DNA from 2 places in the Rossellomorea sp. NPDC071047 genome. Region 2 is predicted to be linked to the other one. Evidence: a T-box and tRNA genes for the amino acid it is inferred to sense, from the RefSeq annotation. Region 2 holds a T-box; the other holds one or more tRNA genes.
The links. A T-box is a leader RNA that pairs with one kind of tRNA and senses whether it is charged. The one in region 2 lies ahead of serS (serine--tRNA ligase), so its partner is inferred to be a tRNA-Ser.
Positions count from the first base shown of each region.

Region 1: it has a tRNA-Ser gene. The T-box ahead of serS (serine--tRNA ligase) is inferred to sense a tRNA for this amino acid. The anticodon was not compared.

Region 1 is NZ_JBNNJT010000006.1:369,153-372,409, forward strand. Features, by position in the region: gene glgB (1,4-alpha-glucan branching enzyme) at 1-1,088, opposite strand, end outside; tRNA gene ACQKFO_RS20255 (tRNA-Glu) at 1,900-1,971, opposite strand; tRNA gene ACQKFO_RS20260 (tRNA-Ser) at 1,978-2,068, opposite strand; tRNA gene ACQKFO_RS20265 (tRNA-Asn) at 2,073-2,147, opposite strand; tRNA gene ACQKFO_RS20270 (tRNA-Ile) at 2,157-2,233, opposite strand; tRNA gene ACQKFO_RS20275 (tRNA-Gly) at 2,249-2,322, opposite strand; tRNA gene ACQKFO_RS20280 (tRNA-His) at 2,343-2,418, opposite strand; tRNA gene ACQKFO_RS20285 (tRNA-Phe) at 2,441-2,516, opposite strand; tRNA gene ACQKFO_RS20290 (tRNA-Asp) at 2,569-2,645, opposite strand; tRNA gene ACQKFO_RS20295 (tRNA-Met) at 2,794-2,867, opposite strand; tRNA gene ACQKFO_RS20300 (tRNA-Ser) at 2,892-2,984, opposite strand; tRNA gene ACQKFO_RS20305 (tRNA-Ile) at 3,001-3,077, opposite strand; tRNA gene ACQKFO_RS20310 (tRNA-Met) at 3,082-3,158, opposite strand; tRNA gene ACQKFO_RS20315 (tRNA-Ala) at 3,240-3,257, opposite strand, start outside.
Region 2 is NZ_JBNNJT010000014.1:5,706-8,962, reverse strand. Features, by position in the region: gene serS (serine--tRNA ligase) at 22-1,296, opposite strand; T-box leader at 1,345-1,553, opposite strand; gene pdxT (pyridoxal 5'-phosphate synthase glutaminase subunit PdxT) at 1,607-2,197, opposite strand; gene pdxS (pyridoxal 5'-phosphate synthase lyase subunit PdxS) at 2,209-3,090, opposite strand.

The DNA of each region.
Region 1 (3,257 bases), on a different contig from region 2:
CAGTCTGTAGAATCCTCTGCTATCATCAATATCGAAGAGTCATACTCAAAAACAGCCTTATTCAAATTTTTCAGAAACTGTATGGCTCCCTCATTAGGAGCAAGCTCACCCTGGTTTGCCCAATAAATAATATTGGCCACTGCATCAATCCGGAAACCATCAATATGATACAGATCCATCCAGAAACGTGCATTCGAAATCAGGAAGCTTCTCACTTCCCCCTTACCTAAATCAAAGTTTGCCGTTCCCCAGGTATAATTCTCACGGTCCCGTTCCTCTCCATACTCATAAGCAAACGAACCATCAAACTGATATAACCCGTGGGCATCTTTACAAAAATGACCAGGGACCCAATCCAGAATCACGCCAATATTATGTAAATGACATTCATTCACGAACGCCATCAATTCATGAGGTGAGCCGTAGCGACTAGTCGGAGAATAATAACCAGTACCCTGATACCCCCAAGAACGATCAAACGGATGCTCCGTGACAGGCAGCAACTCAATATGTGTAAATCCTTGTTCTTTCACATGAGGAATTAATTGCTGAGCTAATTCCTTATAAGAAAGAAACTTACCCGCTTTCTTCTTCCATGTGCCCAAATGCACTTCATAAATCGCCATAGGCTTGTCATAGACCGTCGAACTGGCTCGTTCCTCCAGCCACTTCTCATCCTCCCAAGAAAATCCCTGCAGCTCATACACCACGCTTGCAGTATTTGGACGTTTCTCAGAAGCAAACCCATATGGATCCGCCTTCAGCTTCTTCAAGCCTGATAGAGTCGTAATCTCGTACTTATACGTTTCTCCCGATAGATCCCCATCAATGCGAATTGTCCATAAACCTTCGTTATTCCGCCGTGCAAGTTCATACCCGGCTCCATTCCAATGATTAAACGATCCTACCAATGAAACATGTCTTGCTTTCGGTGCCCAAACGCAAAATTCTGTATAGGTCCCAGTGGAATCTCTTCTCACATGTGAACCCATAAACTGATAGGCCTGTTGCAAATTTCCCTCATGAAACAAAAAAACATCATAATCTGATATGGTCATTGCGTTCATCATCTCACCTACATTTTTCAATCTACTTACTACTTTCTTTCAACTTCATCAAAATCCTCTTTATTATCGTCGCTCAATTACGACAATTTCCTACATACATATGTTAAAACGGCTGGTATTTGGAAAGTTATTCTAAATGGTAAGGTTTACATTGTAAAAACATAGGAGAACCATGTTGAATTCATATCGTAATTTGTCGAAAGTTTTTTAATTAAAAAAAGTGAAATTTGAGGAAAATGTAGAAGGATTCCGTTATTTTGTAAGGTTTTTGGCTGGTTGTGAGAACGTTGAGAGTGTCGAATTGAAGAGTGATTGGGAATGGATGATGGAGTCTGGAAGTCGATTGCTCAGGGTGGGTGAAACCTGTTTTAATGGACAATAAAGGAGAGATGATGCATGAGGAGGCCGGGGTTATTGAATACTTTGAGAAGATAATGGAGAGATGAAGAGGCGGTTAATGCCTTTTATTCTTCGATGATCACTGACTGATATTCCCTCCACTCCTCCGCTTATTGTATTCAAAAATTTGAGCTGAAAAGAAAAGTGCAGAAGTTGATAATATAATGGGTAAAGTTGATAATAAAGTGGGCAATGTCGATAATATATGTTGGAAAGTCGATAATAAAGTGGTCAAGATCGATAATATATACCTCGTACAGAAGTGGAAGCCTGCTTTATCTTGTAAAACCGCTTAATTTAGTCCCGATCTGGCTCGATATTCAATTAAATCTCTTCATTTAGTCATGTTTTAAATTCTATTTTTTATAAAATGACCACTATTTTTAATCGTATAACAAAAAAAGACTATCAAAAATGATAGTCTTTTTTCAGATGACCCATACGGGATTCGAACCCGTGTTACCGCCGTGAAAGGGCGGTGTCTTAACCGCTTGACCAATGGGCCTTAATATGGCGGAGAAGGAGGGATTTGAACCCTCGCGCCGGTTGCCCGACCTACACCCTTAGCAGGGGCGCCTCTTCAGCCACTTGAGTACTTCCCCATATTGGCTCCGCAGGCAAGATTCGAACTTGCGACCGATCGGTTAACAGCCGATAGCTCTACCACTGAGCTACTGCGGAATAATGAAATGGTGGGCCTAAGTGGACTCGAACCACCGACCTCACGCTTATCAGGCGTGCGCTCTAACCAGCTGAGCTATAGGCCCATTAAGAGTAATAATTGGAGCGGGTGAAGGGAATCGAACCCTCATCATCAGCTTGGAAGGCTGAGGTTTTACCACTAAACTACACCCGCACTATTTATATAAGATATTATGGGGCGACTGATGGGAATCGAACCCACGAATGCCTGAACCACAATCAGGTGCGTTAACCACTTCGCCACAATCGCCATAATGTCTTCAAATAAAAAATGGTGGCTCAGGACGGAATCGAACCGCCGACACATGGATTTTCAGTCCATTGCTCTACCAACTGAGCTACTGAGCCTTACTTATAATGAAATATTTAATTATGAACCATAGTCTTAACAAAAAGAAAATGGCGGTCCGGACGGGACTCGAACCCGCGACCTCCTACGTGACAGGCAGGCATTCTAACCAACTGAACTACCGGACCAGAGTTTTTTGACGATAGTCAAAATAACTTTCATTATTTGCGTTAGCAAAATAGGTTTCATTATCTTGACGTTAGTCAAAATAACTATCCATGCGTGACTCAAACAGGATTATTGATAACCCTTTATAAAAACGAGTCAAAAATGGTATTGCGGGGACAGGATTTGAACCTGCGACCTTCGGGTTATGAGCCCGACGAGCTACCGAACTGCTCCACCCCGCGACGATATTAGATTTAAAGAGAAAATGGAGGAGGAAAGGGGATTCGAACCCCTGCGGGCTTTGACACCCCTGTCGGTTTTCAAGACCGATCCCTTCAGCCGGACTTGGGTATTCCTCCGTATTGAAATGGTACTTGGTGGACCTTGTAGGACTCGAACCTACGACCGGACGGTTATGAGCCGTCTGCTCTAACCAACTGAGCTAAAGGTCCCTATTGGTAGCGGCGGAGGGGATCGAACCCCCGACCTCACGGGTATGAACCGTACGCTCTAGCCAGCTGAGCTACACCGCCAAGATACATTTAATATCGAATTAATTGATAGATGAATTTAGCAAATATCAATGAAGTTTATTTTACTTTCGCAAAAAAACTTGGTGGAGCCTAGCGGGA
Region 2 (3,257 bases):
TGTCGTCCAGCTGGGCTGATATTATTTAATGACTTCCGCTCCACCCATATACGGACGAAGAGCTTCCGGAACGATGACAGATCCATCTTCTTGCTGGTAGTTTTCCAATATGGCGGCAACAGTACGTCCGATTGCTAAACCAGATCCATTCAGCGTATGCACATGTTCAGGTTTTCCCTTAGCTTCTCTTCTGAAACGAATGTTCGCTCGTCTTGCCTGGAAGCCTTCAAAGTTACTGCAAGAAGAAATCTCACGGTAAGTTCCGTAGCTTGGAATCCAGACTTCAATGTCATATTTCTTGGCGGCCGTGAAGCCTAAATCCGCGGTACACATAGATAACACACGGTATGGTAAGCCCAGTAACTGAAGGACTTTCTCAGCATGTCCAGTCAGCTTCTCAAGCTCATCATAAGAGTCTTCAGGTTTCACAAAGCGAACAAGCTCTACTTTGTTAAATTGGTGCTGACGGATCAGACCACGTGTATCACGGCCGGCAGATCCTGCTTCAGAACGGAAGTTAGCACTGTACGCCACATAGCTTACGGGTAATTCTTCTCCATTCATGATCTCATCGCGGTGATAGTTCGTTACAGGCACTTCTGCTGTAGGAACCAGGAAATAATCCTCGCTTTCGATTCTGAACGCATCTTCCTCAAACTTAGGAAGTTGACCTGTTCCTGTCATACTCGCTCGATTCACCAGGAATGGAGGGATCATTTCTGTATACCCATGCTCATCCATGTGGAGATCCATCATGAAGTTAATCAACGCTCTTTCAAGTCTTGCTCCTAACCCTTTATAGAAAACAAAACGGCTTCCGGTCACTTTGCCGGCACGTTCGAAATCCAAGATCCCAAGTCCTGTTGCAATGTCCCAGTGAGGCTGTGCCTCGAAATCAAACTCACGTATCTCTCCCCATTTGCGGGCCTCTACATTATCATCCTCTGTTTCACCAACCGGTACCGTTTCATGTGGAATGTTAGGAATGGAAAGCAGCATACGCTCTAACTCCTCTTCAACTCCTCGTAATTCATCATCGAGCTTTTTAACCATGGCCCCAACTTCACGCATTTCAACGATCATGTCCTGAGCATCCTTTTTCTCTTTCTTCAGCTCTGCTATCTGCTGGGATACGTCATTACGTTTGCTCTTTAATTCTTCACTTTCTACAAGCAGCTCTCTTCTTCTCTTATCAAGCTCTTCGAATTTGCCGAAATCCTCCAGATTCTCACCACGGTGCTGAAGGCGTGCTTTCACATCTTCCAGATTATTACGTAAGTACTTAATGTCTAACATGAGATTCTCTCCTTTTTTATAAAAAAATAAAAAACCCCCATCCCTGGTAAAAGGGACGGAGGTTTCCGCGTTGCCACCCTAATTGAAGACGCTAAGCATCTTCCTCTTAAGAGATGGTAACGGAATCACCGAAAATACCTACTTCATTCAGTACTTCACTCAAGGATGGATTCATAAAGCTCTTGCGTCGATTCTCACCGGCCATCGACTCTCTTAAGCAAGCCTTCTTTACTACTATTTCCTGTCAACGATTTTGTTTTTTATTGGTTATTTCATAATCTACTACAATGTTTTCCATTTTGCAATAGAATTATGCGATTGTTTTTTCCATGCTTTCTTTCACCATCTCAACGAAGAAAGAAGTCAAGCGGTGATCATCCGTTAACTCAGGATGGAAAGAACAACCGAGGAATTGCCCGTGGCGTGCAAGGACAATCCGTTCATTATGCTTAGCCAGGATTTCAACATCTTCTCCGGCTTCCACGATATGCGGAGCACGGATGAAGACGGCATTGAACCCTTCTCCAATATGAGCAATCGAAAGATCTGCTTCAAAACTTTCTTTCTGACGCCCAAAGGAATTACGTTCCACTGTTACGTCCATCACACCAAGATGAGGTTCGTCGTAGCCTACAATGTGCTTCGCTAAAAGGATCAATCCTGCACATGTTCCAAAGATCGGCTTCCCGGCTGCCGCAAATTGTCTTAACGGCTCCATAAACCCATATCGATCGATCAGCCTTCTCATGGTGGTACTTTCCCCACCAGGCATGATCAGGCCATGAATCTCTTCCAGCTGCTCCACACGCTTAATGACGACGGCCTTGGCACCAGAAGCTTCGATTGAACGAACATGCTCCCTGACGGCACCTTGAAGTCCTAATACACCGATGTTCAACATAGAATCACACCTTACCATCCACGATCTTGCATACGGTTTTCAGGTAAAATAGAAGAAATTTCTACTCCCTTCATTGCTACACCAAGCTCTTTAGATAGCTCTGCGATCAACTTGTAATCTTGATAGTGAGTTGTCGCTTCTACGATCGCTTTTGCAAATTTCTCAGGGTTCTCTGATTTGAAGATACCAGAACCTACGAAGACTCCGTCAGCCCCTAATTCCATCATAAGAGCCGCATCAGCTGGTGTTGCAATTCCGCCTGCAGCAAAGTTTACAACAGGTAAACGTCCGTTTTCTTTAATTTCTAACAATAATTCATATGGAGCTCCCAAAAGTTTAGCTTCTGTCATGATTTCATCTTCGTTCATGCTTACAAGCTTGCGAACCTGGGCATTCACTTTACGCATATGACGAACCGCTTCAACGATGTTACCAGTTCCCGGCTCACCTTTTGTACGTAACATGGACGCGCCTTCACCAATACGGCGGGCAGCTTCACCTAAATCACGGCAACCACATACGAATGGTACAGTGAAATCTCTTTTATTTAAATGGTACTCTTCATCAGCAGGAGTCAATACTTCACTCTCATCAAGATAATCAACACCCATTGATTCAAGGACTCTTGCCTCTACAATATGACCGATACGTGCTTTTGCCATTACAGGGATCGACACAGCCCCCATAACTTCTTCAATAATACGGGGATCTGCCATTCTTGCTACCCCACCTGCAGCCCGGATGTCTGCTGGAACTCGTTCTAAAGCCATTACTGCCACTGCACCCGCAGCTTCAGCAACTTTTGCCTGTTCTGCATTGACAACGTCCATGATAACGCCGCCTTTTTGCATTTCAGCCATACCTCTTTTAACACGATCTGTACCAGTATTCATATCTATATCCCCCTTATATTTATCCCATGCCTGTCCCATTTCCACCCAAAAAAGGAAGAAAACGTGACTAAAACAATCGGAATGATTATGTAACCCTACTGCTAAATAAACAATAAAAACAAGCTTATGTCAAGACGAAAAGCGGAAGCGGCTTGCTCAGGCCCGAC